2 regions of the Nostoc sp. C057 genome follow, and region 1 is predicted to be linked to the other one. Evidence: riboswitches for the same ligand, from Rfam matches in the RefSeq annotation. Region 1 holds a riboswitch; the other holds the start of a gene.
The links. Region 1 has a riboswitch for cobalamin ahead of FD724_RS32025 (hypothetical protein). Riboswitches for the same ligand answer to the same signal wherever they lie in the genome.
Positions count from the first base shown of each region.

Region 2: another riboswitch for cobalamin. It lies ahead of FD724_RS18115 (DUF1636 family protein); the one in region 1 lies ahead of FD724_RS32025 (hypothetical protein).

Region 1 covers NZ_CP040282.1:58,529-74,756, reverse strand. The annotation lists gene FD724_RS32035 (AIPR family protein) at 1-1,144, shown strand, start outside; cobalamin riboswitch at 1,336-1,479, shown strand; gene FD724_RS32030 (hypothetical protein) at 1,570-1,719, opposite strand; gene FD724_RS32025 (hypothetical protein) at 1,762-2,016, shown strand; gene FD724_RS32020 (methyltransferase domain-containing protein) at 2,039-3,040, shown strand; partial or broken gene FD724_RS32015 (GTP-binding protein) at 3,172-3,381, shown strand; gene FD724_RS32010 (hypothetical protein) at 3,365-3,805, shown strand; gene FD724_RS32005 (transposase) at 3,985-4,311, shown strand; gene FD724_RS32000 (transposase) at 4,277-4,783, shown strand; gene FD724_RS31995 (bifunctional 2-polyprenyl-6-hydroxyphenol methylase/3-demethylubiquinol 3-O-methyltransferase UbiG) at 4,788-5,579, shown strand; gene FD724_RS31990 (hypothetical protein) at 5,687-5,824, shown strand; gene FD724_RS31985 (alpha/beta fold hydrolase) at 5,826-6,686, opposite strand; gene FD724_RS31980 (hypothetical protein) at 6,755-7,264, opposite strand; gene FD724_RS31975 (hypothetical protein) at 7,460-7,765, opposite strand; gene FD724_RS31970 (hypothetical protein) at 7,767-8,066, opposite strand; gene FD724_RS31965 (hypothetical protein) at 8,183-8,380, shown strand; gene FD724_RS31960 (hypothetical protein) at 8,377-9,918, opposite strand; gene FD724_RS31955 (hypothetical protein) at 9,923-10,210, opposite strand; gene FD724_RS31950 (hypothetical protein) at 10,216-10,398, opposite strand; gene FD724_RS31945 (hypothetical protein) at 10,410-10,850, opposite strand; gene FD724_RS31940 (hypothetical protein) at 10,840-11,160, opposite strand; gene FD724_RS31935 (hypothetical protein) at 11,226-11,735, opposite strand; gene FD724_RS31930 (hypothetical protein) at 11,885-12,115, shown strand; gene FD724_RS31925 (DNA-binding protein) at 12,337-12,795, shown strand; gene FD724_RS31920 (hypothetical protein) at 13,325-13,549, opposite strand; gene FD724_RS31915 (SDR family oxidoreductase) at 13,933-14,682, shown strand; gene FD724_RS31910 (hypothetical protein) at 14,946-15,266, opposite strand; gene FD724_RS31905 (hypothetical protein) at 15,280-15,492, opposite strand; gene FD724_RS31900 (hypothetical protein) at 15,531-15,944, shown strand; gene FD724_RS31895 (hypothetical protein) at 15,941-16,228, opposite strand, start outside.
Region 2 covers NZ_CP040281.1:4,224,721-4,240,948, forward strand. The annotation lists gene FD724_RS18090 (SDR family oxidoreductase) at 357-1,175, shown strand; gene FD724_RS18095 (SRPBCC family protein) at 1,182-1,631, opposite strand; gene FD724_RS18100 (CPXCG motif-containing cysteine-rich protein) at 1,651-1,839, opposite strand; gene FD724_RS18105 (radical SAM protein) at 1,937-3,592, opposite strand; gene FD724_RS18110 (SemiSWEET transporter) at 3,863-4,060, opposite strand; gene FD724_RS40975 (hypothetical protein) at 3,987-4,175, shown strand; cobalamin riboswitch at 4,494-4,658, shown strand; gene FD724_RS18115 (DUF1636 family protein) at 4,680-5,099, shown strand; gene FD724_RS18120 (cobalt-precorrin-6A reductase) at 5,099-5,842, shown strand; gene FD724_RS18125 (AAA-like domain-containing protein) at 6,055-9,687, opposite strand; gene FD724_RS18130 (hypothetical protein) at 10,114-10,575, shown strand; gene FD724_RS18135 (hypothetical protein) at 11,161-11,439, opposite strand; gene FD724_RS18140 (BMP family ABC transporter substrate-binding protein) at 11,732-12,874, opposite strand; gene FD724_RS18145 (acyl--CoA ligase) at 13,111-14,610, shown strand; gene FD724_RS18150 (hypothetical protein) at 14,651-15,040, shown strand; gene FD724_RS18155 (hypothetical protein) at 15,037-15,312, shown strand; partial or broken gene FD724_RS18160 (transposase) at 15,619-15,702, opposite strand; gene FD724_RS40980 (hypothetical protein) at 15,763-15,924, shown strand; gene FD724_RS40985 (hypothetical protein) at 15,946-16,071, shown strand; gene FD724_RS18170 (hypothetical protein) at 16,084-16,228, shown strand, end outside.

The DNA of each region.
Region 1 (16,228 bases):
ACCGAACCGTAAAAGCGCAACCTACAGACAAATGTTCGACTCACTGACAACCGAACCTGCAAAATTCTTCTCGCGTCACAGTGGAATCGTTCTGTCAGCTAATATTGCTAAACCTGTTAAGAACAAAACTGAACTGGAGCTAGAAGTCTTAGAAGCTAACGAGGGGGGTAGTGATGGGATTATTAACGGGGGGCATACAGTTTTAGCTTTTGAGCAAGCGAAAAATTACAAATATGACCTAACCGAAGCCAGGGTAAAAGTTACGATCCACATCGGATTGAGTGAAGAATCAGCCAAAGATATAGCCCTAGCTTCAAATACTACAACACCAGTAGATTCTCGCTCCAAAGTCAACGCCAGGGGTGATTACAAATTCATCAAGCAGTATTTAGCCCAGTTAGAACAGAAGGAAGATAGAAAATTCCGCATCGCTTATTACCAAAACCAAAGTGGCGCTCCCAGAAACGCTCAGTGTAATATCACCCATTTGCTCAAGCTCCTTTACTGCCTTGATAGAAATAAATACAACCCCGACGGCAATAAACGAACCAAACACCCAGCAGGGATGAGTCTTCCAAGTAACATCACAGACGCAGAAAGAGAAAGATTAACCGCTTTACTGCCTCTCTTGACTCATGCTTTGTGGATAGAGCAAAGACTCTACGAAATAATCCAAGAATATATCAGCAACCCCAGAAGAAAGGGTGCTAACGATTTAGCATCAATAGATATACGTAAAACGACGTTGTTGCCTGATAGCAAGTATTCATTCGGGTTTGGTGCGCCAACCGACTTAGCACTACCGATAATCGCATCATATCGGGTATTTTTGGACAAGGAGTATAAATGGATTCTGCCGTTTAACGAATTCGCTGAAGATTTCCTGCAACACTTGTGGAATAACTACTTCCGTAAATACTTGGTGTCGGAGAAAACAGCAGGAAATACAGTCGGCACAAAAATCAGCCGCAATCAAGAGATTTGGGAAAGTTTGTATATCTCTGCACAAAGTTATCTAAATCAGCACTTGGTAAAAATGGTTAACTCTAGCAAGAAAGAAGAGGAATCGAAAGTGACACAAAGTACAAAAAAAAGGGGAAAAGGGAAAAGCGATGAACTCAACGCGACTACTGTCCCTAAATAGCCCAGCTAATTAACACCCCAATATTTTGGCATTTGTTACTTTTGCAAGATGTCTACTAAGCAATAAAAAACGACTCTGCAACACTGAGTAGAAAATAAACGCTTGGTAAAGAATGAGACTTGTCCCGATTAATAGCAAATGCAAGTATAGACCAACCATTGATTTTTATGCAAGCAAATCGCAGTTATGTTAGTATTCAGATGAATCTCGGTTCTAGTGGGGAACAGCCGCTAGAGGAAACGGGGAAAGTCCGGTGTAAATCCGGCGCTGTCCCGCAGCTGTAAACAAGGCTTGCCTTGTGAGTCAGAATGCCCGCCGAAGTTGACTTGTAAATTTTGTACATCTGCGAGGCACAGATAAGTATTTTTATGAAGGTTTATACAACTATTCAGCTTTACATTCTCATAGTCCCATATATCAAGACGCTACAGATTACGACTTTCTATGAGAGGGTAAGCGGTTAATTTTCGGTAGAAATTGTGTCTTGAGATCCAGCGATCGCGATCGCCACTCCAGGATGAGAGTATCACTTGAAATATAGTCACAGCAACAAAAAACTCTTCCCAATCACGCATAGGAATTGCTAAGTTACTAAATTAATACTTCAGTTAATTATCATGCCGAAATTCTATCTTCACCGAACTGGGAAGATTCCTACTGCTATTCATCCCTTTGTTAAACAAACGGCTCTTCCTCAAGGCAAACACAAGCCCAGTCTACTGCAATGGAAAATTATTCAAGATGTTCAAAACATTGCAATATCGATGTATCGGATGATTTATATTGCGATTGCCGACCGTGGGCAGTTACGACATCACTCCTCTGATTCAGGACGAGCAGCAATGAGTAAACGGTTGGATCGACTCAAATAGGTGTACAAGATCGTTCAAAAAAATGCCAAGTTTATTATATTCTGTAATTGTTTTTTTTCTGCTATTAGTAATTGGAATTGCGGCTTATTTCCTAACTGCCCGCAAGTATCAATCCTCATCCACAGTTGCCAATTCCTACGATCAATGGACACTTGACGGCATCCTAGAGTTTTATTGGGGAGAACACATTCACCTTGGTCACTACGGTTCGCCGCCACGACGAAAGGATTTTTTGGCTGCTAAATCTGACTTTGTACATTCTATGGTTAAATGGGGTGGAATAGAAAAATTACCCCCTGGTGCTACCGTCTTAGATGTTGGCTGTGGTATTGGCGGCAGTAGTCGGATTTTAGCGCGAGATTATGGGTTTGCTGTCACAGGGATTACCATCAGTCCTATTCAGGTGAAACGCGCCCAGGAATTAACACCTTTTGGGCTAAATGCCCAGTTTGCGGTTGATGATGCAATGGCATTGTCGTTTCCAGATGCCAGTTTTGATGTGGTCTGGTCAATCGAAGCAGGTCCCCACATGCCAGATAAAACCATTTTTGCTAGAGAATTAATGCGGGTGCTAAAGCCTGGTGGAATGTTGGTTGTAGCTGACTGGAATCAGAGGGATGACCGCCAAAAGCCGCTAAATTTTTGGGAGAAACGAGTAATGCGGCAACTCCTCGACCAGTGGTCTCATCCAGCTTTTTCCAGCATTGAAGGTTTTTCCGAGCTTTTGGCAGGAACAGAATTGGTTGAAGGGGAGGTAATTACGGCAGACTGGACGCAAGAAACCCTTCCTTCTTGGTTCGATTCAATTTGGCAAGGAGTGGCTCGACCAGAGGGATTAGTGCGTTTTGGGCTGTCTGGTTTCATCAAGTCTGTGCGCGAGGTACCGACGCTTTTACTGATGCGTTTGGCGTTTGGTGCAGGATTGTGTCGATTTGGAATGTTCCGGGCTGTGCGGGCAGAGGGAAGCACAGAATTCATGGACAGAAACTTTGCTAACCAAAATCCCTCAAGCTTGGTTAGGTAGCGATCGCAGCTATTTATGAATATTTGGATTTTAAATAAGTTTGGGGGGGTTAAATCCTCTAGTTCTAGAGGCAGAACACAATTGAAGCCTAACTAAATCCCCGTCACAAAACGTAATTATGAATTATGAATTATCGAATTAAGGGATTTGTCGCAGTTCCAAACAAAGCTATCCGTCTGGTATTACAGGGGGTTGGTAATCGATTTGACTACTTTTATGACCATCTTTGGCAACCCCAGGAACCTCGTCAAACGCGATTAGTATTGATTGGACGAGAGCTTGAGCAGGTTCGGATTGAATCATTGGTGTTGGGGGAGGAAGTCAATGCGACCATCCAATAGTGTTTGGCAAGGAAATTTTGGCTACTGGCAAAATAGTTTTATTCATAATAATCTGCTGGTCATTGGTTACACAGCATGGAAAGGATTTCAGTCATTTGGACGGGGAGTTGTCTTATGTGATGTAGATACTCAAGTTACTCAGTCAACAATTACAAACTTTGATACAGTTCCCTTCACCCTCCAGTTTCTCCCCTGCGATCTAATTGGGCTTTACTTGCAATCACAATCACTTAACTCATCTATAATCTCATCAATTTTTCCAGCAGTCGCAACATACAATCCCCATCAAGATATTCTTCTGGTGCTAAAGGTTGAACCTCAGATTGAGGTTAATTTTTTACACCAACTAAAAATTACTCCACCCGATTGCTACGAACAAGTTTGCAAGCGTTGGTCAGAATTTCAACCAAGCTTAATGCCCTAATAGTTACTTTATTCCTCAATGCTCAAACCACAATCAAGCAAGATTCCGAAACCTACTCGCTACCAAAATGCGGCGATAGATTATTACATGAACCTATCCCACTAATATGAAAATGTGGTAATCTACTTCTCATTTGAGAAGGGTGTATCACTGTATGGCTGGACGTTTTGAAGGACTGAGTGACGAAGAAATGGAAGTTGTTTGAAGATATATTTTCTGAGGAGGCATCTAAACGTGGCAAAGGAATGCCTCATGCACCATATCGTCATGTATTAAATAGTCTGTTGTACATTTTAATTACTGGGTGTCGATGGTGTGACCTACCACGTGGGGGTGTATGGGCATCGAAAAGCTCTTCCCACCGATGGTTAAAGCGATGGCGCTCAGATGGAACATTTGAATATTTACAAGGACGTATCTTAGCAATCGCTGATGAGAAAGGTCTTATAAACTGGGATTTTGGAGCTATTGATGGCTCTTTTTCCCCGCTTGATGGGAGGAGGTGAGGAAATTGCTTATGGTGGCAAGGGGAAAGGTGTTCTTATTCACACACTGACTGAAGGCAATGGAATGCCCCTAGCTAACTCCACCACTGCCGCCAATAGTAACGAGACAGAACAAGTATTACCTCTACTTGACAAAGTAAAACTGAAAACTTTAAAACGGGGTAGACCACGTAAAAAACTTAAGGTACTGGCTACTGATAAAGGTTACGATTCAAAGGAAAAACGTGCTGCCCTCCGTAAGCGAGGCATTCGACCCCAAATACCAAAACGGGTTTGGAAAACCAAGAAAAATAGAGGTAGACCTATTAAAATCTCTGTTCCCAGATATCAGCAAGAACGTTGTTTTGCTTGGTATCAACGTAAATATCGTCGCCTAGTTGTTCGTTGGGAACGTAAAAAAGTATATTTTGATGCATTCATTGATCTTGCTACTATTCATATCTGGATTCAAAGAATTTTATTAGTGGGATAGATTCATGGGACTCACAAATTCCGACTATCTCCATTATGGGTATTGGGAGCCACTACCTACTTATGGTGAAGAATTAACTCTAACTCGCCTGCGTGTGGCGCAAGAAAACTATGCAGCCAAACTTTTCAGTTTTATCCCAGAGGGGACAAAAACTGTGCTTGACGTAGGCTGTGGCATTGGTGGTAATGCGGCATATTTGTGTGATCGCGGTTTTAGTGTTGAGAGATTAGCACCCGATGCACTTCAGCAAGAGAGATTTATTCAAAATACCAACGGTAAAGTACCTTTTTACTTAACTAGATTTGAAGATTTTCACTCATCAAACTCCTACGATTTAGTTCTGTTGAGTGAAAGCAGTCAATATATTGCTGTTGACGATTTGGCTCAGGGTGCGGCTTGTTTATTGAGTAATGGTGGCTACCTGCTGGTTGCCGATATGATGCGTTCTAATGCGGAATACAGAGAAGGTATTTTTTCTAATTGTCATATCGCCACTGAACTCCAAGCGACTTTAGTTCAGGCTGGATTCAAGTTAATCAAAACTGAAGACATTTCAACCCATATTGCGCCAACGATTGACTTGTGTGTTGATAACTTTCGTACTTTTGGGCTGACAACGGTCAAATATATTGCTGATGTTGTGGCGATCGCTGTTCCTCCATTACATACACTCGGTCGTTGGGCATTTAAGCGCTGGCTGGAAAAGTTGGTTGTCGAAGGGTTAGCAGCACGCGCAATTTTTGAAAGCCATTTATGTTATTCCATCCAACTCTGGCAGTTATCAAAAAGAGTTTAATCAAGATGACCCCAGAAATAAACATCCGAGATTTCTAACAAGCTTTTATCGCCACCAAATATATTAATAATTGGTTACGAGGCTTGGATTGGTTATTGAAGAGGAGTATGTTGACAAACAGAGCGATGGTCTCGAAGATTATTATCGCCGCAGGCGATGGCTCTTTGCGTGTACAAGACTGCCGACGCACCAGAAGACATCGCTTGGCAACTAAAATTAAACTAGTAAATGGTATTACGAATTGAGCTAACGTTTGTAAACCAAAAATCCAGCTATTGCATCTAAAAGTGCTTCTGGCTCATCTGCGCGGATCAAATGACTGCTATTCTCAAAAATTCTCAAATCGGCATTAGGAATTGCCTGAGCAATTTCTTCAGAAAACTCTGGAGCGCAAATCCAGTCATACCGGCCTGCAATAACTAGAGTGGGTGCAGTAATTTTATGTAACTGGTCAAGAATATTGTAGGTGCGGAGGAAACCGCCAAAAGCAACATTGATCGCATCAATTGAGAGAATATTCCTCTGCCAAGCAATGCCTGACTTAATGGGATCATATCTTAGCGAATACATTGGTCCCAACACTTGAAAATACTGTCTTAGCTGTTCCTCATTTTCAAAGTTCCCATCCCAAAGTCGCTGAACGCTTGCTTTTTGTTCCTCAGTTCCTTTTGATGCCAAGATTTCCTTAGCTCTTTCTAAAAAGCCACTATGGGCTGCCGTGGCAATCACAATCAGATGAGAGACATTTTGAGGATAGCGAACTGCATAAGTTAGAGCCACCATACCACCGTAAGAACTACCAATCACAACAATTTTCTCAAGACCAAGGTGTTGGCGCAATGCTTCCATATCTTCAACATTATTGTCTAAAGTATAGGTTTCTTTAGACCCACGGGCAGACCTTCCTTGACCGCGATGGTCAAAATAAACTAGTTGTAGTTTTCGGCTTAAAGTCGAGAAAGTTGGTTTGAAGGAAGTATGATCCGCACCGGGCCCCCCGTGAATTAGAAAGGCAACAGGTTTAGAGCAGATGCTCGCGCCATCCACCACTAGTGCAGAACCTTCCACATCAAAGAAAATCTCTGTATCTCGTATTTTCGCTCGCATTTTTGGGATTATTATATAAAATCAAATGACTTCAAATATATATCAGACTTTTACCCTTATGTTGGGAACTACCGTGTCAGGCTTCGTAGTAAGTGCGAGGATATCTGTATGGCTAAGACTTCAGGTTCTAGGTTTTGGTTCTGTACAACAAGCAGATCGTAAAGAGTCCAATTAATCGTGCCAATAATGCTGTTAATAGCAATTTGAACATTGAGCGCAGGTGGATTAAGAAATATCCGTTGAGCAATACCATCCTCAATAATGGTCAATAAAATATTGCGATAGTTTTGCCGCGCTGACTGAAGTTGTTCGGTTGCTTTCATGTCACCATAACCGACTTGCATGAAGAATAGCTTGATTAGTCCTTGATGCTGATGAAAATAGCGCAATGTGAGTAAAACAACCATTTGCATTGCCTCATCTACGGGAACATTTTGGTTTACCCCTGGCAACATTCGCCAGGGGCCGCACAAAGCCATAACAGACGTTGAACTTCTGACAATTCGCCTGGGAGCAATGGGAGTTTTTGAACTCGATTCCGGTTTGTAAGGGTGCAAGTTGCTATCAAATATTTTCAATTGGGCTGTTCCAGACTCAAATCAATCACCTCAAGGACATCTGGCAACCAGCGAACGTGTTCAATCATTTTGTCATAAGTCCGAGCTTTGTCTCTGATAAGTCTGACATAACTTTAATCCTCTTTTATTGTTACCCAATTACTCAAAACAGCTATGTAGCAACATCAAAAGAAATAGATTTAGCCCATTAATTATTTATCTCCCACACAATCCCGGAAAAAACTTACTCCAAACACTTTGCTCTTTTGAAGGTGATTCTTCTGAGCCTAAAACATTCTGTAGCCCTCGCTGATTACTCTGAATCTCCTGCATATTAAGAGAATGAATCACCTGGGCTAACTCTGGATTTTCTTCTAATAGTTCGGCTTCAAGCTCTAACTCCTGCTGCAACAGTTGGGCATTTCGGCGCAAGAACATCTGCTGATTGTGTCGTTGTATGATTTGGGATTCAGTCAGGTGTAATTGTTCTTCAAAACTCAAATCATCGTATTCGTTATACATTTTATTCAACTCCAATTAAATCAAAGTATTCTGCGAAAAGTTCCATCAAGTATTTGAGAGCTAAACAGTCGCCATAACTAGTGTATATTTGAGCAATAGTTTTGAAGATTTCTAATATATTATCAGGCGTTACTTCAGTAAAACGAGAAGCTAAATTAAATGCTGAGTTTTCATCTTCTGGCTCTAGTGGCGGTGCGTCTGTCCAGACTATTAAACCTCGCTTGTCCAGTTCTGCTAAAGAAATATCATTCACAGCATCCACAACGGAGTCAGGCGCATACTTTATTAATAGCTTAATCACCAAATAACACCTCCATAAAGTAGCTGATATCCCAGCCTCAATCTCGTAATAAATTCGTCAGTATTGCGATTACCCCAAACAGGATTACTAGGGCTTTTTATCCAGTTGATTGGACTATGACAAATCTCATTATGACAACGGTAGCACGTAGGAAATGTAGATTGACCAATGATGTCGTTGCCGTAGTAAGCGTGATGGATTTCTTCACTTCTCTTAGTCAGGCAAACGACACAATAATTGTGAGTTTTTCGGTGAGCGATCGCTACTTGTTTCTTGTACTGTTTGGGATTACCATATCGAGCATTCCAGTTTAATTCTCTGGGTATCCGAGATTTTCTAGTAATAGAGTTACTCCCTTTTCGTTTAACTCTTGCCCTGTTAATTCGTGCCACTTCTGTTTGATTTCCTGAAAATGTGGTCTTCTCCCTAATTCTGCTGCCCATTTTCTAATGTCTTCGTACCAGTCAACCTGCTGCTGTGAGGATTGCTGATTATTTTTAGAACTATTAACAGTGTCAGCCTTCGGTTTGGAATCTTGTTTTTGTTCCAGACCTTTGATATCAAATTCAGGAATCAAAGCTACAAAGGGATTAGACCGAGTGGGAATCACCAGGGCATAACGTACACCAGCTTTATCTAGTAGTTCGCAAGCTTGGCGTAACATCTCCAAAATCTCTTTTTTGACATTTACAAAGTCTTGGGGATGGTCAAGAATATAAGAGGATGTTTGCCCTGTGGCAATAAAACAGACATTCTTTAAGGATGGGCGACTAAATCCGGTTTCTCCAGAGAGCGGGGACTGGCCCATAAACACCCCATGTCCTTTAAGTCCGGCGGTGAATTTGATGATATAGTTCCAAAAACCTTGCAAGTCTTTGGCAGTATCAGCATCAACCATTCCCGGAAGTCCCTTGCCCCCACCAAATACAGAGTCCACCTCATCTTGAGCAAGAAATAATTCAGGAACACCCTGACATTCACCACCAACAATTGATACTCTAGCTTTTTGCTTATCAATTTGGTCTGTGGCAAAGGTGATCCAATTTTTTAATTCTTTCATGCCGTCAAACTTACGGCTAAACTTGCACAGCCATCTGGTGACATCATCCTTTGGATCGCTGCCGATGACAATTGCTGGCGTTTGAGATTTTGCAGCGATTTTGTTGATAATCACGCCTGCCAGCGTGGACTTCCCAGATTGTGTGCCACCAGAAAGGTAAAAATGGTGATTACTGCGAAGAGTCATATTTTGATTAGATGCAGCATTACACAGTTCATCAATCCAAGCACCATCAATTCTGATGTACTCAGGATAATTAGTTGCGATCGCTTGCAGAATTTTCATTGCACCCGGATTAATCACCGACTGCACCGACTCTTCATCGATGTCAGCAATATCGGGATTGGGAATACCAGTCGGTGAAGGTTGTTGTTGTGCTGGTGGTTCTGGGAGTGTAACCAACCCTTGCAACTGATATTCAGCTATCCACCGGGGGCGCTCTTGCATTGGTAGCCGATTCACATAATCAGCAACTCGGCGTTTAGCTGCGATTGCAGTGGTGACATAATCATAAACAGCTTCACCTTGTAAATGCTGCTTAAGTGATTTCAAGTCAGCTTCTAGCAAAGACTGGTAAACTTTTTCCTTACTTTCGCTGATTTGGGCGGATACCCCAAATAAGCCAGCACTCACAGTTCCCGCACCAAGCAGCATCCCGGTTGTTATTCGGTCAGTGTTTAAGAAAAAAGGAGCAGACAGGCATAATACAGCACTCGCTCCTAAAGAACATAAGATAGTCCGTTCTGCATGAATCACTCCACTGGCAGTTAGACGTTGTAATTCAAATGGCATAAATTTATCTCACCCCCAACGCAACACCAGCTGCAACTAATGTCAAGAAGACAAACAGGAATATCACTCCAGGCATTAACCCAATGGTGAAAGTCTTGCGGTTGAAACCGAATCCTTTAACGACTAAGCCAGCAAAGTTAAAGAAACCAACTGCCAAACCGCAAATGCAAATCATGCCAATGATCCACACCAAGAATTGACTGACTGGGCTAGCAACCGAAAGAAACCCCATTAACATTGATAAGCCTACTCCAGAGACGGCATATCCAACGAAAGATAGTTTCAACTGCATAATCATTAATAAAGGAAAAACGTAACTGATTTAGGTTCGTCACCATCAAATGAGGTTGTCCAGTTTAGAGTTTTTCCTTCTGTGTTCATCTGCTCCTGGATTTCCCTAATATTCTTTGGCATTTCCTCTAAAGTGACGGATTCTTCTGGTTTGAGGTCTTTGATATTTTGTTCTTGTTGATTTTTCATATTCTTCTCCTTCAGAACCTAAAGCTGTCTCCCACCTCATCGAACGCCTTTTCATACCCCCCAAGCTGACGCTGCTGCTCCTGTGAACCAAAGGCATGACGGATCACTGCCTCCCCTTGTAACGCCCTGGTTCGCTGCAAATCCTCCTCAACCTTCATAGCTTCACTCGAATATGCCAATTGGTTTTTATACATCTCTGCCAAGGATTGCAACTGTTTGAGCTTGTGCCGGGAGAACTTTGTATGTAGCCACTTCTGTGCTTTTAACGTGCCAGCCACTTCTGCTTCATCAAGAACCTGCTTTGCTGTAGTGTAAGCTGGCAATGTGTAGCGATCGCGGATTGATGAAGGTAAATTACCCTCAATTTGTGTTGCATCACCCACCCTTAAATCCGTTGATACCACTCCATCACCTTTACCGCCGAATAAACCAGGAAGCCATTTACCTAACATTGCTATAACTCTCCTGAACTTGTTGAACTTGTGAGCCGATGTACCGGGTTATGCCATATATCCCCATGAATGAAAACATCAAAACGGTCATTGCTGCGATCGCAGTTTGAGCCATCATTCCCCGTTGCATCAATTCCTCAATCTGTCTATTGGAATGCGATCGCGCCTTTGACTCATCAATAAGTTGCTGGACGACTAGGAATTCTTCTGTTGTCAGATTTTCTAGTGTTAAGCCGGACAGACTCAACTCGCCGTCCTTCTTCAGGTGAATATTGAATGCTTTGCGATGGGTTTGGTCTTGTTGCTCCATATATTGCCACGCCCAAAACGAGGGTTAATAGCAGCAGATTGAGTACTGCTGCTAATCCAATCAATTTATTCGGTCGCATTTGTTGGGCTAATGCCGAAAATACCCGCAACGAGTTCGTCACCGATTGCACGAAAGGAATCTACGTCAGCTTCCTCCTCCATCGCTTTAGAGACAAACTTACTCACCACGTCCTTGGGGGCATTGCGGATCGTTGATAACAACTGGTCGGCTTTGTCAGTTGTGTAAGCATCAATCCCGACGTTGAGAACATCCTCCAAGGATTGAATTTCTTGGTTAGAAACCTGAGATGCGTGAGCGATCGCTCCTTGCAATGGAGGAGTGGATTTACGGCGAGGTGAGTTTTTACCTAACTTACCGTTGCCATTTTTGGACTTGCCATTAGCAGTGGTCAGAGCAGTTGATTTCTTGGCTTGTGCAACTTGAATTGCCACTTCTTGGGCTTCGGCATCATTCAAATTATCAACATCCATGCCAATAGCTGATGCGGCGGACAAAATATCGCCCTCATCGAACTCAATCCCTTGCAAAGTAAGTATTTGTTTGATTTTTTTCATATTATTGTGTTTCTTATATGGTACTACACCACTAATATAGTCTATATTGGCTACATATCACATAAGAACCTAAAGATATTTATTTGTAGGGTTCTTGTCCCATAACCAATCTCATTCGATAATCTGGGTGATTAAATATGGATGCAACAATGCCTAGAACAAAAGCACAGGGAATGACCAGGATTGAACTTTACGTGCCAACAGCACTCTTTGAAGAAGCAGAAGAACTGGCCGAGTTTGAGGGGTGGAAATTATCAGAACTACATCGTGTATTTTGGGAAAACGGTTTTGGCATTTATGTCGAGCGCAGTAACAAGAGAATGATTAACAAACGCCTTCGTTCTAAGGCGGTGAACGACGCTGAGGCTGTAGAAGACTAACAAAGACGGAGCGCCCAGGGAAACCTGGGCATTACATTATCAAAACAGGAGTCAGGAGCCAGAATTCAGTAGGGTATTTTGTGCGACACAACGAATAGCGGTAGTTGAATCTCGACTTTGCTCGATTATCACGTAGCCGAAACTCAGTGCATCGCTGGCGGATAGCGCAACGTCAAGATTACTGACTTCTGACTTCTGACTTCTTCTTCAATGGAGGCAATATGTATCAAGATATGTATAATCTTGCTTGGGTAAAAACAGCTTGTGAACACGTCTTAGGTAAAAGCATTAGTATTAGAGCTTGGCGAAAATGGTTAAGGATATGTGGTGTACAGCAGTATGCCCGACAGGTGAGATTGAAAGAATGCTGCTATTTGTTAGGGCTTGCATATCTCAAAAGTCAAAATCTGTTCAAAAGGTATTCTTTGTCAGACGTTTCATTGTTACTCAAAAAAGATCAAGAGCGTTTTGCCCAATTTGGTATCGACTTAGAAGAACCAGATTTTCCGTTATCTGGGCGAGAACTTCCGAATTTTATCTACGACAGAACAAAGCGTAAAATCAGCTTGCGAACTGTGTATCGTTGGGCTGAAAAACACAGTATTCCCTTCTCTGTATCGAGAATTATTCCCCCACAAGAACTAATTAGATGGCTGGAATTAGGAAATGCCGCTTCTTAAAGATGAATTCAGAACCAAGAATTAGGACGCTCTCTACTAAACTCTAGAAAGCACGACTTTTTTGGACAGAATACCGGTTCTTGTTTCCTGATTTCTGACTCCTAAATTCTAATTTCTAGCCGCTCTTTTTTTTTGCACTGCTCTGTCGCAAAGCGGTACAGAATTCCGGCAGGTGTGCCGTGACATCCAAAACCCCTGCTGTGTATAGATGTCACAAAAAGCGGCATGATGTCAACAACGCCCAGAACCCTTGTGTTTCCGTTAATGTCACAAAAAGCGGCACAGTTGAACTGTGACATAAGCGTGCAGGGACAGTACTCAAAGCCATACAGAATGGGTGTCACGCGAAAAGCGCCCACTTGACGAAAAAAATAGGGATGAAAAAAGCCCCGTTTTTATGGCTTTTTATGAAGTGGGATCGACAGCCCCTGACGCTCACGGAACGCCTGCTTTTTAAGTGTGGGATTCGCTATACTCTATCCCTTACAAGCTTTTCATGACTGATGCTGGATTTTATTTCCCAAGCTTTCTATTTTTTATTTTGCAAGTTTTTCTTCTTCTTTTGTTTAGGGCACTGGATATCGACCATCAACCCATGCTCAAATACGATAGTGTGTTCTGGAGTTGCTCCATCAGTAAGGAGAGTTTTTTTCTGTTTACTCATCAACTTTATTTCCTTAATTGTGTTCTCGAAAAAATGAAGTTGATAGCCACAATCACACTCAAATGATGAAGGGAATGTTTCTTTGGGCATAAACTAATCGAAAAATTATATTTCCTTGGCATTTTTTTTCATAATCCCATTGCCCAGATGAAAAAGTGTAATCTTTTGTATAAGTTATTGAAACAGAGGAAAGCCGGTGGCATGGTTAATCTGTGAACCGCAGATTCGTTAAGGAAAGAAATTATACATTAAGCGGCTAGTGAGAAAATTTCCGTATAGTCAAGCTCATCGCAATAATCCTATTTGAATTACTTTTTTGTTTTGCCAACAAGTGTGTGCTGTTTTACCTAGCCTTTCTTCTAGGTTTCCAATATTTAAACTTTGTGGGACGATTAACCCAGTATTTAAACTCAGCTTAAACATCTTGTTCTGAAATGTGATCTAAATTCATCACTACACGGGAGTGCTTAATCATGGCGCAGGACGAACTAAAGAACAAAGTAGCTTTGATTACTGGTGCAAATAAAGGTCTGGGGCTGGAAATGAGTCGCCAACTCGGACAACATGGATTGACAATTCTGATAGCGGCCCGAAACCTAGATGCAGCTAAAACAGCAGTGAGTAACTTGGAGAACGAAGGAATAATAGCTCACCCAATTGCCCTGGATGTCACTGATAGTACTCAAATTGAATCTGCTGTTCAACAAATTAGTAACTCTTTTGGTCAACTTGATGTCTTGATCAATAACGCGGGTGTGTTTTTAGATGGTGATTGGTTAACCAGTAATGCTAGTTCTATTTCTGTAGACATTATTCGACAGACATTTAGCACCAATTTTTTTGGCTTAGTGGAATTAACTCAACGAGCATTGCCGTTAATATTGAATAGCCCTAGTGGTCGAATTGTAAATATGTCGAGTATTGAAGCCTCGTTAGCACTTCATGCTGACCCCAATTCATTTATCTATGATTCCAAACCATTTGCTTACAATGCTTCTAAGGCAGCAGTGAACTCATTTACCATTCATTTAGCTCATGAGTTACGCAATACTCCGGTGAAAATTAATAGCGCTCATCCGGGTTGGGTAAAAACGGAATTAGGTGGTGAAGGTGCAATGATGGACATCGCATCAGGTGCGAAAACTGGTGTTGAATTAGCGATATTGCCCAATGATGGCCCCAGTGGTGGGTTTTTCCATCTTGGTGAACCAGTAGCTTGGTAGCCTATACCACGATTTGAAGCAGTGGCATAAGTTATTAGTCATTACGCAAAGTTCTCACGATTTTCATACACTCGATACTATTGACCAAGACGGTAAATGGCGATTTATCCCATACATTGAAGGAATGGGATAAATCGCCGTCTTTTGTAAAAAGTTGAGCATTATTCTTCTAACTCGGACTTTTCCATTTCTGGTGAAAAGTTGGCTCTACACTGCTCAAGTCATCTATTATTAGAGGCACTTCTCAGTATGTGGGCATCGACTTAAGCATTGGATATTGTCTCCAACTGTTGCTTGAGAATTACAATTTCGATTTGATACGCTTCAATTTCAGTTTGAAGTTCGACACGTAATTCCAGTGGTGTAAGTGGCTGAATCTTCTGCTCTTCAAGATGTAACACTTCGGAAAAATCGTTTTTATCTAGGACAGCATAACGCCAAGATTCGTTACATAAGCCAGTCAGTAGATTATTGGGTGGATAATACTGAATCCCAACAATCACTCCCTGCTTAGTTCTTTGCCCTAACGAGTATTTTGGTGATGTCCAATGGTTAGGAATAGTGACAACTTTTGAAGTTTCCATACGATTTCAATTATTATTGTTTTAACTGTGTTTGTACTACTCGCTGCTGCCTTTTCTCTACCAAAACCTGACCAATAGATCCCCCAGTACCCAGCCCAAACATTCCTGTAGCAATCATGTACATTGCATTTTTGCCAAAAAATTGCACTCCTAAATATCCGATAGATATGGCCGCTAATGTGCCCGTGAGACTTACAGCAATTACTTGTGCTTGATTCCGTTCCATAATTAGAATGCCTTTCCCTGATAGAGGTTTGAAGTTGTATGATTTTGCTATTAGGTAATCGCGCTACTGGGCAATTTATGATCGAATTGACACCAAAGCAACAAATTTTTATGCTAGATGATGTGCCTACCCGTTTGCATCATCTAGCTACACACTTGTCACAGATTCAATCTTTGTGGACTCAAGGCTCATCAGAGGATTTAATACTGGCCTTGGTTAATGAAAGCAGATACTTTATTGAGTGGACTGTACCAGATATGGTAAAGGCAGATGATATTGACCGAGCCTGTGAATTAGTTGATTTAGTTCGTCTTCTGACTCGTTGGCTATTCCATTGGGACAATATTTGGACTGATGCCGAACAAAAGCAATCTGCATCTCTTGAAACTTCATATTGGTTACGTCGGGTTTTGGAAATATCACGTACTGAACCGGAATCAATGAGTGCTTAATTTGACTCAGTTAGTTTCTTGGTGCTGGGGAACTTCTCGTGATCTGAGCAGGTATCACCTTCTATCCCATGTGGATGAATCGCACAAACCAGCTTTACTTTCCCATATTCAATACCATGAAAATTTCGGCATCCTTTGCAAGCCTTTGGTTTCGCTTTGAGTCTTTCCTCTAAAGTTCTGTCGATTTGTTCTTCAATTTGAGTTTTCAACAGACGATCTAGAGCTATTGTTTGCAATCCAACTCCCCCTAGCATCAGAGACAAGCCAGAAATCCAACTTTTTGC
Region 2 (16,228 bases), on a different replicon from region 1:
AGTTTTATCACTAAGATAAAGTGCAATTATTAAGTTACCTTAAGGAGCTAATTACATTCTTCATATTACTTAACTTACCCATTTGACGCTATCTGTCTCTAGTTTCAAAGTAAATGCAACTCTAAAGAATGAGATTTTAAGGAGGTTGAGAAAATATTTATTTAACAAAAGACCAATAATAGCTTTGAGGAGCCTATAGTTCAGAGGTATTTTTACCAAACAACTGCTATTGAAAACTTGTAATCTCACTAAAAACCTATTTTGGATACAATCAAAAATCCAACGAAAGTTAGAAGGTTTCTGGAGTGTTATTATCCAGACTAATAAATAGTAAATAGGTTTTTTAAACTTAAAGTATGGCTCCTACGGTACTAATTACAGGTGCTTCTGAAGGCATTGGCAAAGCAACGGCTCTTTTATTTGCGCGGCAAGGATATGATTTGGTACTTGCAGCTCGTCATGCTGACCGCTTGGAAGCCTTAGCGCAGGAGGTGCAAAGCATTGGTCGTCCAGCACCATTAACGGTTACTTGCGATGTTACTGACTCATCTCAGGTAAACGCATTAGTGCAAAAGGCATTAGAAAATTATGGCTATATCGACGTGCTGATAAACAATGCGGGCATCTTTGCATCGGGGCCAGTAGAACAATTCTCTCTCGATGATTGGCATCAAATTATAGACACTAATTTATGGGGATATATCCACACTATTAATGCCCTTCTGCCTCATTTCCTCCAGCGTCGAAGTGGAACTATAGTTAATTTAAGTTCCATCGGTGGTAAGGTACCAAGTGCTTACTTGGTTCCCTATTGTACTAGTAAGTTTGGCGTGACAGGGTTGACGGAATCGCTACAAATAGAACTACAGCCAAAAGGTATTCATGTTTGTGGGATTTATCCGAATTTAATTAAGAGTACTTTAATGGAACGGGCAGTTTTTCGAGGCAAGGATGAACAAGATACTCATACTCGTCGTGGACAGCTTGAGAATGTGCTGAAAAATCCGGTGGTGGAGAAGCCTGAAGATGTAGCAAATGCTATTTGGGATGCAGTCAATAATAAGAAGTCAGAAGTGATGGTTGGTTCGGCGAATTTCTCACAAGCTTTGTATCGCTTGTTTCCTGGGTTGATAAAGTGGGTTTCGCGGCAAGGGTTGAAGAATCAAGATAATTAATTTTTGCTATCGTGACTCACATTCTCGTTTGGTTACATAATGGCGATAGCGAAACATTGCTTCTAGTTGCACTTGCACTAACCAACCACTAACAAATTCAACTGTTTCTCCACCAGGCATAGAGAAGGAAATAGCATCAGTCAGCCTAGTTTTGCCAGCTTCCGGTTCAAATTCATGTCGATGTACCCAAGACTCGAAGGGGCCAGATATCTGTTCGTCGGTAAACAGGCGATATTTTTCGCATTCAGTATGACGCGCTAGCCAAGTTAATGGTAATGGGCCGAGAAACAGGCGAAATTCTGTGATAGCGCCCACGTTCAGTCCCCCTTCACGACGAACCACTTGGACTGGCTGCCAAGGTGGATTCAGCATTTGCAAAATATCTGGCCTTTCGTGAAATTTCCAAACTACTTCTGGTGGCGCATCAATGACTGAGGAATGTTTAAAGTGCAGCATGGAAAGAAAAACCTAAAATTCAACTTTCTGATTCTGTATCAATCTCGATATCTAGGGTATCTTCGTCAACCCGGACATACAAAATATTTGGGTTACAGCAAACTTGACAATCTTCTACATAAGATTGCTGTCCTCCAGCACTCAAATCAATAAAAGTTAAGTTCGGTTCGCCGCAATAGGCGCAGTAATACTCAGCTGTGTTTTGCATGAAGTTTTTAGGATTGGGAATTGGGAATTGGGAATTGGGCATTGGGCATTGGGAATTGGATAATAAATTTCCATTCCTAGTCCTCAGTCCCCAATTCCTAGTCTCTAGTCCCCAGTAGTGGCTGTAGTTCTTTTGGAGATGGGTTGATATAACTCTGAGCATCAGCCAAATGCTTTAGTAGTGTAGACTGTGGCAGAGGCCCTTGCAAGTGGTTCCAAGGTAATACTTGTTCTGTAGACCAATCAGCGTGGACGTAGAAATCTAAGTCAGGGATTTGTCCTTTAAGTTGTTTGAAAGCACGTTTGTAGCTACCCAAGGAGTCGCCAAAGTCACGAGTCAGCTGAAGAAGTTGGGATAGTCTGCGATCGCCTCTTGATAACAAAGCTTGTATAATCGACCAATTATAGCTTTCTGGGCGAAACTCTATTCCCTGCGGTTTTAGCTGTTTTTGCAAAAACTGCAACCGCTTTTCTGCTTGACGATTTACCCCAAACCATTGAAATGGCGTGTGCGCTTTGGGTACAAAGGTGCTGCATCCAAATGTTAGGCGTAATCCTGGTGCAGCTTTTTTGATATTACGCATCATCGTCACTGTTTGGTCTAAATCCTCTGCTTCTTCACCAGGAATTCCTGCCATTCCGTAGAGTTTCAAGCTTTTTAATCCGCCAGCTTTGGCATTTATCGCCGCTTGGATAATTTCGTCGTTATGCAGCTTTTTGTTGACGATTTGCCGAATTTTCTCAGAACCACTTTCTACTGCAATGGTAAGCGATCGCGTGTCTCGTTTTGCCAAAGTTTCTGCTAACTGGACTGTTACAGTATTAGTTCGCACTGAGGCAATACTGAGACGGACATCATCATACTTTGGCTGACTTATATAATCTAGCAAAGCTTCAAACTCTGGATGCTGAGTTACAGAAGCCCCCAATAATCCTAGCCGATTTGTGACTTCTAAGCCTTTTGCGATCGCAGGAATTAAGGAATCTTCCAGACTGGCTGTTCTAAAAGGCAGTGTGAGATAACTCGCCAAACAAAAGCGGCACATTTCTGGACAACTTCTCACCACTTCCACCATGTAAATATTTTCCCATGCAGCTTTTTCGGTGACTACAGTCGAAGCCGATAGAGTATTTCCTCGATAAGTCTGCTTTTGCACCACTGCGGGAATTTCTGGAGAAATTGGTTTAATTGACTTTATTGCACCATCTTTTGTGTGGTATTCGACTTCATACAAACTGGGAATATAAATTCCTGGGATTTGTGCAAGTCTTTTGAGTTGAGTTTGTCTAGAAGCATTTCTTACTTCTTTGTACGCCTCAATGAAATTTCCCAGTAAATTTTCGCCATCTCCCAGTAAAATTACATCAAAAAAATCTGCAAAAGGTTCTGGGTTAGCTGTGAGAACGGGGCCACCACCAAAAATTATCGGATGAGAATCATCACGAGAATTTGCTTGAATAGGAATTTCTAAAGATTCCAGCAAATTTAAAATATTCACATAATCCAGTTCCCAGGAAATCGAAAATCCCACAATTTCTGGCGTTCTGGGGAGTTGTTCGTGACTATCTGTAAACAGGCGACTCACCTGCACATCATCACGCATTGCCAAGGTTGCCCAAACTACCTGATAGCCAAGGCTAGTGATACCTACGCTATATTCATTGGGAAAGGCGAAGATTATGGGGATAGCGTTGGTGTCTGGGGTAGTGGGGGTGAAAAGGAGGCGTTCAGAGTCAAATACAGATGATGTCACAGGCGTTTTTTAGGGGGTTTGAATAATGCAGTCTCATAGAATTCACGCCTACAGAAGCAAAACTCAGCTTTATGGGTTTCATTTGAGTCCGCACAGGCTGACGAGAGTTTGTGTAAGTAGGTTGGCGCAATTAAGGCTAACTGGCAAGGGCTGTCATTTGTCCTTTGTCATTTGTCCTTTGTCATTGGTCATTAGTAAGGACTTTAAGACTATTTACGTTTCATAACATAATTTGGTTTATTTCTACCAACTTACTTATCTAGGGGTTCTTTATCTATATTTAATTTTAAGCCATAGAATTATCAAGTTAAAAAGCAATGTCACGCTATTAGCAAGAATAATTGGTAAAGATTGTAGATATATTCCATAAATTAACCACAAAAAAATACCAGTTATGAATGTAATCAGCGTTAAAAAAGAAACATCTTTTGCTGATTTTGTTTGCCATGTTTTAAACATCTGTGGCAAAAAAGAAATTGTGGTTATTGTGGCAGCCGCTAATCCTAGAATTGTCAAAAAATCCATTGCGATACAAACCTATAAATTGAAGAATTCAGAAGTCAGAAGTCAGAAGTCAGAATGAAGACGCTTGATGACTCGCTTGCCGTCGTATCCACCAGTCGCACAAAATTCATTCTGTAGCTTGCTTCCCTGAAAGGGTATTCTGACTCCTGAATTCTGTTTCGATAAAGTTTTTAGTGTTTGAAAAATTTAGAAGCTGATTTTTGTAATTTTGTTGCATAGGTTATGTAGCAATCCGATTTGATTTTTGTTCGCACAGCGTGGCTTAATTGCCTGGGAAGGCAAGAGGCAAGAGGAAAGAAGGGTCTTTGAGCTATACTGAATTTTTTCAAGAATCAAATATGAGTCCTATATCCTTTTCTTAGATAACCCTAGTGTATGATCGATAAGGTTATTCGGTTCTGGTGGGGAGCAGCTACCAGAGGTAACGGGGAAAGTTCGGTGCAAATCCGGCGCTGTCCCGCAACTGTAAACCAATTTGAGATGTAATCTAAAATCTCAAATTGAGTGAGTCAGGATGCCCGCCGAAATAGATTTACTAGTTCCACATATCTGCGAGGTACAGATGACTACTACTGTGAATATTTCCCCAGCGAATCCCTTGGGAGTTGCTGACCATACTTTATTTGTTTGCAAAACTTGTGCTAGCGTTTGGCAAGAGGGAAAACGCTTAGGTGAAAGTGGTGGTGAAAAACTTCTACACCAACTTCAGCAACTTGCACAAGATTGGGAGTTACGAGATGAATTCCCAATTCAAGAAGTTGAATGCATGAGTGCTTGTAATCGTTCCTGTGTGGTTGCCTTTGCTGCCAAAGGTAAATTAACATATTTGTTTGGTGATTTAGCCATTGATAATAGTGCATCTGCGATACTAGAATGTGCTAGTCAATACTATGTCAAAGCAGATGGTTTGCTGCCTTGGTCAGAGCGTCCAGAAGCCCTGAAGAAGGGCATTTTAGCAAAGATTCCACCTTTATCTCACTAATGCGCGTTTTGATTCTGGGTGGTACAGGAGATGCCGCAGAACTAGCTGCTAGAGTCGCGACTATCCAAGGGGTAGATGCAATCACGTCTTTAGCCGGTCGTACCCGTGAACCATCAGTTCCGTTGGGCGATTTACGGGTTGGAGGCTTTGGTGGTGTGGCTGGATTGGCTAGCTATCTCCGAGCAATGCAAATCGACTTATTAATTGATGCAACCCATCCTTTTGCTAGTCAAATTTCTTTCAATGCGGCAAATGCTGCAAATGAAGTCGGAGTACCCCGTCTGATGTTAATACGCCCACCTTGGGAAAAAGGAAGTGGCGATCGCTGGATGGAAGTTGATAGCGTTGAAGCCGCCGCCGCATCTCTAGCAAACCAAGCACATCGGGTATTTTTGACGGTTGGCAGACAAGAACTCGCCGCCTTTGCTCACTTAGAGGAAATTTGGTTCTTGATGCGGATGATTGACCCTCCTGTTGATGATGCCTTAGTGCCACCGGGGATGGTATTGTGCGATCGCGGGCCCTTTACCCTCAATAATGAAAGGCAAATCCTGATTGATCACAAGATTGATACCATAGTGAGTAAAAATAGCGGTGGCGATGCCACAAAGCCCAAGATTATTGCAGCGCGAGAACTGGGCGTGAAAGTAGTGATGGTAAATCGTCCAGCCATACCGCCAGGAGAGCAAGTTAGTAATGTTGAAGGTGCTTTGGTATGGCTACTTGACAAATTACATGATTAGTAAATAATACCAATTTTCTATATAAGGGACTTCCAAATAAAAAACTGGCGAAAAAACTCTCTCCTCCTCATTCCTCCGTGTTCTCTGTGCCTCTGTGGTTCGTTTATTTGAGTAATTTATTTCTTTGAAGTCCCTAATACAAAAGAATTTTGTAGAAGAAACGCGATCGCATCAAGAAAACCCACCAAAATAATCCGCCCCAAAGAGAGAAATTATTTAAACTTTGGCATATTACAAAGGGAGCGATCGCCCTCTTCCACTGCGGTGTTAGTTTTCAAATAATCCTGCACCAGAGTGCAACCATAATTTAGTACATCTAGATTAAGAATTCGCTGTAAATTCCACAAAATGAGCGTGTTGTCATCACCCCCTGAAACAAGCAAAGTTCCATCAGGGCTGATCGCAACCACCCTAATCCCTGCGGTATGTCCAGTGAGGGTCGTTACTTCAGTACCATCTAGCTTCCAGAGTTTGATGCTAGCATCGACGCTGCCAGAAGCAACAATTTTTCCATCAGGAGTAAAGGCAATTCCCCAAATCCCAGCTTTATGACCTTTGAGTGTATTCAATAACTTGCCGTCTAACGTCCACAGCTTAACGGTGTTGTCGCCACTTCCAGTCGCTAGCATTTTACTATCTTGGCTAAAAACAACTCTCCATACTGCCGCCGAGTGTCCTACAAGGGTTCTAAACAAATTGCCGTCAAGCGTCCACAACTTAGCAGTAGTGTCACCGCTAGCTGAACCAACGAGCCGACTGTCTGGACTAAATACGACGTGCCAAACTTCCGCCTGATGTCCTTTGAGGATCTGCAAAGTCGCGGCGCGATGGGCTACGCCCTGCCAGAGGCGATCGCGTCTTGATATCTGAATATTTTTGTCAACACCTGCCATTGCAATTGTTTGCCCATCAGGACTCAACACCCCTGATGTCACTTTGCTGTGAACATTTTTGTAACTAGCAATTAAAGTGCCATCTCGCTTCTTGATTTTTACCTTATCATCGGAAGTGAAAAGCGCGATTAACTTGTCATCGCCACTGAATGAAACCTCGGAGACTTCACCCTTGGATTCAGTGATAGTTTTGAGCAATTTGCCTTGACGACTCCAAAATTTCACCATATTTTCGTGGCTGGTTGTAGCGATGGTTGAACTGTCAGATGCGATCGCTATTGACCAAATCCCCGCCTTATGAGCAATGATAGACTTTTGAAATGGATTTTGGCTTTGCCAGAGCCTAACCATGTTTTCTGCACCTGCTGAAGCAATAAAACTACCATCAGGACTAAAAGTTACACCCCAAACTGATGCACTGTGCCCTCTAAGCGTCCTCAGTTCTGTACCATCAATATTCCAAAGTTTAATTGTTTTGTCGAGACTCGCACTGGCAATAGTCTGACCATCGGGACTAAATGCTACTCCCGAAATTCCGGCATCATGCCCTTGCAGAGTTTTATCAAGGCGGTAGCTTTTACTTATGCTGTCTCGCCGCCAAAGTTTAACAGTTCTGTCTTCACTTGCTGAAACAATAATCTGTCCGTCAGGGCTGAAAGCTATTCCTACAACCCAAGCAGTGTGACCTTGGAGAGTTTGTACAGGCTTGGCGTTTTGCCAGCCTGAATCATCTCGTTTCCAGAGTTTTACTGTCCTGTCTAGACTGGTGGCAGCAATAGTCTGGCCATCAGGGCTAAAAGCGACTCCCCAAAACGCACCTTTAGAACCTTGGAATGTCTTGAGCAAAGTACCATCTCGCTTCCAGAGTTTCACTGTTGCATCCCAACTAGCAGAGGCGAGAAACTGGCCATCAGGACTAAATGCTACTCCCCAGACTGAAGCAGTGTGACCTTTAAAAGTTTTGAGTAGAGTACCATCTAGCTTCCAGAGTTTAATAGTGCCATCTTCACCTGCCGAGGCCAGTATTTGACCGTCAGAACTAAAATCTACTGCCCTAACTGCTCCCTTATGACCTTTGAGAGTTGCAACTTCCGTACCATCACGTCGCCAAAGCTTAACTGTATTATCTATACTGGCTGAGGCAATTAAAGAACTATCAGGACTAACATCTACCGCCATAACACTTGCTGTATGGTCGGAAAAACGATTGTATTCATCTGCTCCATAAACTGCTTGCCTGAGTGCATTTTCAACTTGAGGTGCAAGATTTGAGTTAGCTGTTCCTAGCTTATGCAGTCTGTCTTTGGCTTTGATTGCTTCTACAAGCGCATCCAATCTCCGTTGGGAGGCAAACAGTCCAACAGAAGAAGATACAAGCGCTCGAATTTCGCTGCTCTTAGCTTGACTTTCGCTTTTTTTGGTTTGACGATACATAATGAAACTTCCCACCCCCAAAATGCTAGAGACGAGCAAACCAATACACACTGCAACTAGCAAAAACCTTTGAAATTTAGCAGTTTTTTGTTCTTGTGCTAGTCGTGCTTCTACCTCTTTTGCCCGTGCTGCCTCCAATACTGTTTGCACTTCGCGCTGTTCGCATTCTTGACTTGCAGCTAAAAATTGATAATCCCAATTGCTTAGACTTTTGCCCTGTATCCAATTTTGAGTATCTTTGAGAGCCTGTCCTCGCAATAAACGCGATTCATCTTTATACCCTGATGCTACCCAAGCATTAAATGTCTGCGAATAAGGGCGGAGATTGTCTAATTGTTTTAACACCCATTCGGCATTGAAAACACTCCGATAGATGGGATTTTTAATTTTGAGATAGCCGTTGTGTTTCTCTACCAAACCAGATAACAAAAGTTCTGTTTGTTCTCGACTATCATCAATCGGAACAGGAAGATGAGGCAAAGTGAAAAACTCTTCTCCCCTACTCGATGACATTTCCTTCTCGGGAAAGCCTCCACTACTAGACTGCTCCTCTGCTTGCAACACCTTCTGATAAATACCTAATAACCGCCCTGCTCGTTGGTCGTTGAATAATAGGCGATCTCTTATAGTACGTAGATGTTCTGGTTCGTCTTGTGATTGCCAATTTTGAATAATATGCGTTTTCACTAATTGCTCAATCCAAAATGCTTCTGTACCTGGAATGAGGCTAATCATTCCTGTAGCATTTTCAGCAGCAAGTTGAATAACTAAGTTACAAAGTTTTTGTGTGAGAAACGGTTGTCCCTCTGTCCAATAAATAATTTCTTGCAGTATTGCTTGTGGTTGACTGACTACTCCCTTTACTCCTTGAAGCAGAGGAGTAGCTTCATGCAGTTGAAAGCCATGTAACTCAATAGCTTTACCAAGATTAAAGGGTGTGCGGCCTTTATCAGCGATGAGGTCGGAAGGACTAGCTACACCAAATAGTGCAAATCCCAAACGATTAAAGTTTGAATTCTCTGGTCGCTGGTTATAGCATTGACGAATCCAAGCAAAAAAGTCGTTAATTGGGAAACTTAAACTAAGCAGGCTATCAATCTCATCAATAAAGATGAAAATGCGTTCGGCTTTGGCGTTTGGTAGTAAAACTTCTTCAACAAAAGAGTGTAGTTTTTGTACTGAGGAAATACCTTTTTGCGTCTCCCACCAACGTTTAAAGTTGATCTGTTCTGCTAAATTTAAGCTGTAGAACAAGCTGATAATGATGCCTTTGTACCATTGTTCTGGTGTAGTATCCTCAATACCTAAGATGGTCATATCCAAATAAACACAGCTATAGCCTTCTTCTCTAAGACGATAACTGGTGCGCTGTAGTAAGGATGACTTACCCATCTGGCGAGAGTTGAAAACGTAACAAAAATCCCCAGCTTTCAGGCTAGTATAAAGTTTTTCGTCTGCGTCACGGATAACATACGTGGGATCGTCACTGCGGAGACTACCTCCTACTTGGTATCTCATATTGAAGTGTAATTATCAAATACAGAGCTTACGTAAACAATAGCCGAAAAGAAAGATTTTCAGGTAGGGGCAATTCATGAATTGTGCCTACATTTCGTGTATATCTTTGCCAGGTTAGGATTTTTTTACAGCTTGATCAAGCATTGCCATAAATGATAGTCACAGATGCCAACGTAGCGGGAGTTGGGAGGATATAAAAGCGTCTGGGATAACTCTACAAGACTCGTGTATAAGCCATCACTTACTAGGATAGAGGAATATAAGCGAGGTTTTCCAAATTCAATCAAAAGGAAATTTGTTTTATTCTCTGCATAAATTAATTAAAATGGGATGAAAGATAATTAAGCTGCTCGTGGAAGATAAGCACTCCACAAAACAAAAAATTTATCAGCCTCATTATGATTATGGGGTACGAGGTAATTAAGTATGATTCATCACATATCTATTTCTGTTAAAAACCCCCAGCACGTTGCCGAGGTTTTAGCTGAAGTCTTGAATGGCCAAGCTTTTCCCTTTTTCCCTCACCCAGGCAGCTATATGGTTTTTCCACTTGACGAATATGGAACAGGGATTGAAGTTTACCCGTTAAAAACTCAGCTAATGCCTGGTGAAGGAGATAAGCAGTGTACATTTGCAGAAAATCCTACTTCTTCTGGGTTCACAGCTACTCATGCAGCAATTTCAGTTTCTTCTAGTCAAGAAAAAATTGAGTTGATTGCGAAACGTGAAGGTTGGAGAGTGTTACGTTGTAACCGCGATTCTTTTTTTGATGTTATTGAGTTCTGGTTGGAAAATACAGTCATGATAGAACTACTCACACCGGAAATGTCGGCTCAATATTTGGCAGTAACGCAGCCAGAAAATTTGAAGAAAGCTTTTAATTCATAACTCTGCTACTGCTAATTTAATAAAACTATTAAGTAGGTTGGCGCTAAAGCTAACTAGCAAGGGCTGTCATTTGTCCTTTGTCATTGGTCATTAGTAAGGACTTTAAGACTATTTACGTTTCATAACATAATTTTGTTTATTTCTACCAACTTACTTAACTAATTTAAAACTGTTCGCGCAGCCTCTACTAGAGAGTTTCAGACTTTTATTTAGGGACATTCCAACAAAAAAACATCCCATTATAGGGGCAATTGGGCAATTCATCTAGACGCAAAGCGGCTACTCTACAAGTTCTCCAACGGAGTAGCCAGAAGGTATTCTCCCTATAGACATCTCCAGAAATTAAATATGCGTTAACCAGAACCCTTGTAGAGACGTAGCACTGCTACGTCTCTACATTCTTTTTCGGAGATGTCTTATGTAAATAAGGAATAATTGACGAGTAGATTCTCTGTAGAGACGGCAATTTATCGCATTTCTCTAACGTATCACTCTTTTAGACGCGATTTATCGCGTCTCTACATGAGGGCTTTCTGGCTTATTCGAAAGTCACAGAAAAACACTTTTCAAACAACCACTAACATCTCAGTAATTTTTTGGGTTTTTACTTGAGTGAATAGCTTTATTCAAATCTTGGAGCAAGTCTTCTTCCGCATCCCGCTCTTGCTTGAGTTCTCTAATCATTTCCTGACTAGAACCAATTAGCAAACCAGCAACTGCACCTACAAGGACGTATTTTTGCTCCAAATCTTGATACATTTGACTTGTGTAGGGGCAAGGAAGTAAATTAGCAGCAATAAAACCAATTCCTGCGCCCAAAAATACCGTCACAAAGCCAGAGAAAGCGATCAGTTTAGCATTCATTTGCTTTGCTCCAATGCTTATAACTTTGCTAAATTACTAGAAGATACTCTATATTGTCTTCGCAGTTGCCAAAGTTGCTACTTAATCTTTACCTCTTGTAATAGTAGACAGAGTGGGGGGATGAGTGAGATGAAAAGAATAACTCCCAACTCCTAACTTTTTACTCTTAACTTTCTATAGCGGTTTGCGATCGCACTGATCATAGATAATTCGTATGGTAGTATCTGAACTTATCTTATGATTGCCGTTTCTCTATAAGACGCTAGGTCAACGCTAACTGTAAAATTGCTTACTATAGTTTCCTCTGGGGAATTGACCCTTCAACTCCCTCAACATACCAATCCATCGCCAATTGTCCTCGATCTTCCAACACCTTACCATTTGGTACTCGCACTACCCCTTTTTGGTCTTTCACCGGGCCATCAAAAGGATGTGCAATACCCTGAATAAACTCATCGCGCTTCGCATTCACTAGTTGTTGTACCTCTACCGGAATCGCCTGATTCATCGGCGAAATATCCACTATTCCTTGACCAATGCCATCCCAAACGTTTTGAGATTTCCAAGTATTACTCATTACAGCCAAGGCTTTATCTGTATAGAACTTGCCCCATTTGTTAATAATTGATGTCAGGTGGGCTTTTTGAGCAAACTTGCTCATATCACTGTTGTAGCCAAAAGCATAAATGCCTTTTTCCTCAGCTAATTGGACAACAGCGCCAGAGTCGGTATGCTGGGTCAGTACATCTGCACCGGAATTGACCAAAGCAATAGCTGCTTCTCTTTCTTTAGCTGGATCGTACCAACTTTGTACCCAAAGTACCTTAACTTTTGCTTGGGGATTTGTTAAGCGCATTCCTTGTGTGAATGCACTGATTCCCCGAATTACTTCTGGAATTGGGTATGCGCCAATAAAACCAACTACATTTGATTTTGTCATTTTGCCAGCAATCATGCCGGTTAAGTAACGCGGTTCTTCAAAACGTCCTAGATAAGTGCCGACATTGGCAGCACGTTTGTATCCTGCACAGTGTTCAAAGATAACATCACCAAATTCTTTAGCGACTTTAATTGTTGGGTTCATGTACCCAAAGGAAGTGGTAAAAATTAACTTATTACCATCTAATGCTAGTTGGCGAATTATCCTTTCAGCGTCAGCACCTTCATTGACATTTTCAACAAAGGTAGTTTTTACTTTATCGTTAAGATTGGCTTCCATATCTCTGCGACCTAAATCATGGGCATAAGTCCAACCAAAATTACCCACAGGCCCCACATAAACAAATCCCACCTTGAGAGGTTCATTTACCGCCACAGGTGACGCTGAGGGAGACACCTCACCCGGTAATTTGGAATTTTTGCCTTGAACACAACTCGTTAAAGCAAAACTAGATCCTGCTAAAGTGACATACTTTAGAAAATTCCGACGATCCATATTTTATTGATGGGGTTTAGTTGCTGAAAAATATTTTTCTGATTACTAGTAACGACAGATACACTCTTGACTTAATTTTAGCTCTTGTTTTTTGCCGTTAACTTACTACCAAAAGAAATCAAATAATGGTTGATATTATACAAAAGCACAATACTTTTTAATAAAAATAAGGGAATGAGGTAGAAGCATTAATAACCAATGTCCAATGCCCAATTTTACTAATCTGGAGGTTTTTAATGAACTTATTTGAGCTTTTAGCAGGGGAAGATAATCATTCAGCCCTCGTTACACCTGGGGGGCGATCGCTAACCTATCAGCAATTGCGCGAGAATGTTGTTGAACTGGTATCCCAACTCAACAGCTTTGGATTGACACGGGGAGAACGTATAGCCATTGTCATGACTAACGGTTCACCAATGGCTATTACCTTTTTGGCTGCTGCTCTGTGTGGCACGGCTGCACCCTTAAATCCCAAATACAAAGAAGACGAATTTGCCTTTTACTACGAAGATACTCAAGCAAATGCACTGATTACCTTGTCTGAGGAACCAGAAGCAGCGATCGCCGCCGTCACACCCAATATGATGCTGATTAATGCCAAGGTAAACACTGACGGCACATTGAGCTTTGAATTAGTCAAAACAGGCTCAAAACCAAGAGAATCATTGAATCCCGCAGCCCCCAACGCCGACGATCTGGCGATGATTCTCCACACTAGCGGCACTACCAGCCGTCCGAAACGTGTGCCGATTCGTCATCGCAACTTAATCGCCTCAGCCAACAACATCATTGGTGCTTACTCACTCACAGCAGATGATACTACACTTTGCTTAATGCCCCTATTCCACGTTCACGGATTGGTGGGTTGTTTGCTGTCAACTTTAGCATCGGGCGGCACACTAATTTGTCCTAATGGTTTTAATGCCTTAGAGTTTTGGAAACTGGTAGATACCTACAAACCTACTTGGTACTCCGCAGCGCCAACTATGCACCAGACAATTTTGGCCCGCGCTAGCCGTAACACAGAAATTGTCAAGGCTAACCCCTTTCGTTTCATTCGCTCTAGTAGCGCCTCCTTGCCCCCAATTATTATTGAACAGTTGGAGGCAACTCTCAATGCTCCCGTGGTGGAATCTTACAGCATGACTGAAGCATCTCATTTAATGACCACCAATCCCTTACCGCCAAAAGTGCGGAAACCAGGTAGTGTAGGTTATGGCTTTGGTGTGGATGTCGGCATTATGGATTCTGAAGGCAACCTATCATCTCAGGGAAGCTTGGGTGAGGTGGTGGTAAAAGCACCTAATGTCATTGATGGTTACGAAAACAACCCAGAAGCCAACGCCACAGCTTTTGTCAACGGTTGGTTCCGTACAGGAGATCAGGGTACTGTGGATGCAGACGGCTATCTCCACTTAACTGGACGCATTAAAGAATTGATTAATCGGGGTGGGGAAAAAATTTCTCCCTTAGAAGTGGATGATGTTTTGCTTCGCCATCCCGCCGTCGCCGAAGCCTTAGCTTTTGCTGTCCCCCACAAATCTTTAGGTGAAGATATCCACGCTGCTGTTGTCCTCAAGGGAGAAGCTAGCGAAAAAGAACTTTTAGCTCACTGTTCAACAATGTTGGCAGACTTCAAAGTTCCGAAGCAAATTCACATTTTGGAACAACTACCTCGTGGTGCTACCGGGAAACTGCAACGGTTAGCTATGGCGAAATTGCTTAACATAAGCTAAATCAGCGATACACTAAGAAAAATTCCTTGAGGAAGCGTCAATGGCACGGTCAAACGGGGTTCAAACTGAAATGTCTGCACAGGAATTGCCTACAATCTCAGATGAAGATACAGTGACAGTTGAAGATTTACCGGAACAAGTAGAGGATGTGCAGGATATTGACGACATCTTGAACTCACTCAAAACCTTGCTGAGTAGCCTAGAAAAGCTCCAAAAAGTCCGGCAGGAAGTGGGCGACATCAAACCGTTAATTGGACGGATGCTGGATGGCGAATTAGTTGCTGGTGAAGAACTTGAGCAACTCAAGGCAGGTGTGAGCAGTCTTTCTCGCCTTGTGCGGGCTTATAATGACCATCAAATAGCGTTGGCTAAAGCCCAACCTGCAAGAAATTTGCTAGATCAAGTCCTCAAAGAGCGGAAAGCGAATTGAAACAAGAAGCGATCGCATTTTTTAATTTCAGGAAATGCGATCGCCTTCAGAACGCAGCAAAGCAAAAATTGATTCAGAAGAGTGTCATATTGTGTGTAGATATGCAGAATGTCGTGTTATGTGGGGAAGACAACATCACACGGTTAGGATCTGTACGAAAAGAACCAGCCAAAAATAGCGATCGCTTCCAACCATCTCAAACTACTCAAGCAGCAGAAGCTTCTCAACCAAAACTTTCTGCCCACGGTGAAAATGAGAACAGTCTAACTTAGTTTTCAGCCGGAAGTTCAACAAATCATAGCGAGGTTCACCATCTGGATGACTTGCCCTTGGTGGGATATCGAATGCTTCGATTGGACAACCGCCAATTGTGGAATCTGGAGTTACCTTAAAACTCAAGCCCGGTAACTCAAGCTTCTTAACTATAATGTTCCGCAAACGACGAGAATGCTGAATAACAAGCTCCACCTCAACTTCAATAGAAATTAGCAATTCCATTCTTTATTGTTTGAAAATTTTCAATAACTTTTAAAATGTGGTTCTTTAGTACTTAGTATGCTAAACTAACAAACAAAATGCTAACTTAATAGGCATCTAACTCGGAAATTATCAAAACTTCTAAATCCATAACCAGAACGCTTAATCAATTTAAGCTTGTTATTAAATTATGTTGACTATTATGTTTAAATAAATTGTGCTTCTACTAGAGCAGTATTAATCTAATGGAAGCTTTACCCGATAACTGGGCAGATATCCAACCTGATATTGCATATTTTTCTCCCACTGGTCTGCTAGTTTCATTTGCAGAGTCACAGATAAAGCTGGGATTAAAATATGATCATAAGGGCAAACATTTAAAAGCCATTGAGAAAGGGCAAGTTTAATCTCGCGGTAATGTTGGATTGGTGGCTTCCCAGGAATCCGGCTACGATTTGAAATCTAAAGTCTTAGGTAAAGGTGGCGACCGCCGATTTCATGCAAAATTCATTGATGGTGTCTTACATTTCCCTGGTTTGGTAACAGAACATTAAACCCACATAACTATGACAAGACTCAAGTTAAAAAATCATCAAGTTTGGCGAGATTTAACTGAAATATTAGAAAATTTAGATGCCAACATTCTTGTTCAAGAACATCTTAACCAATGTGATTATAAAGTATGCGGTTACTGGGATGAACAAGATGAAT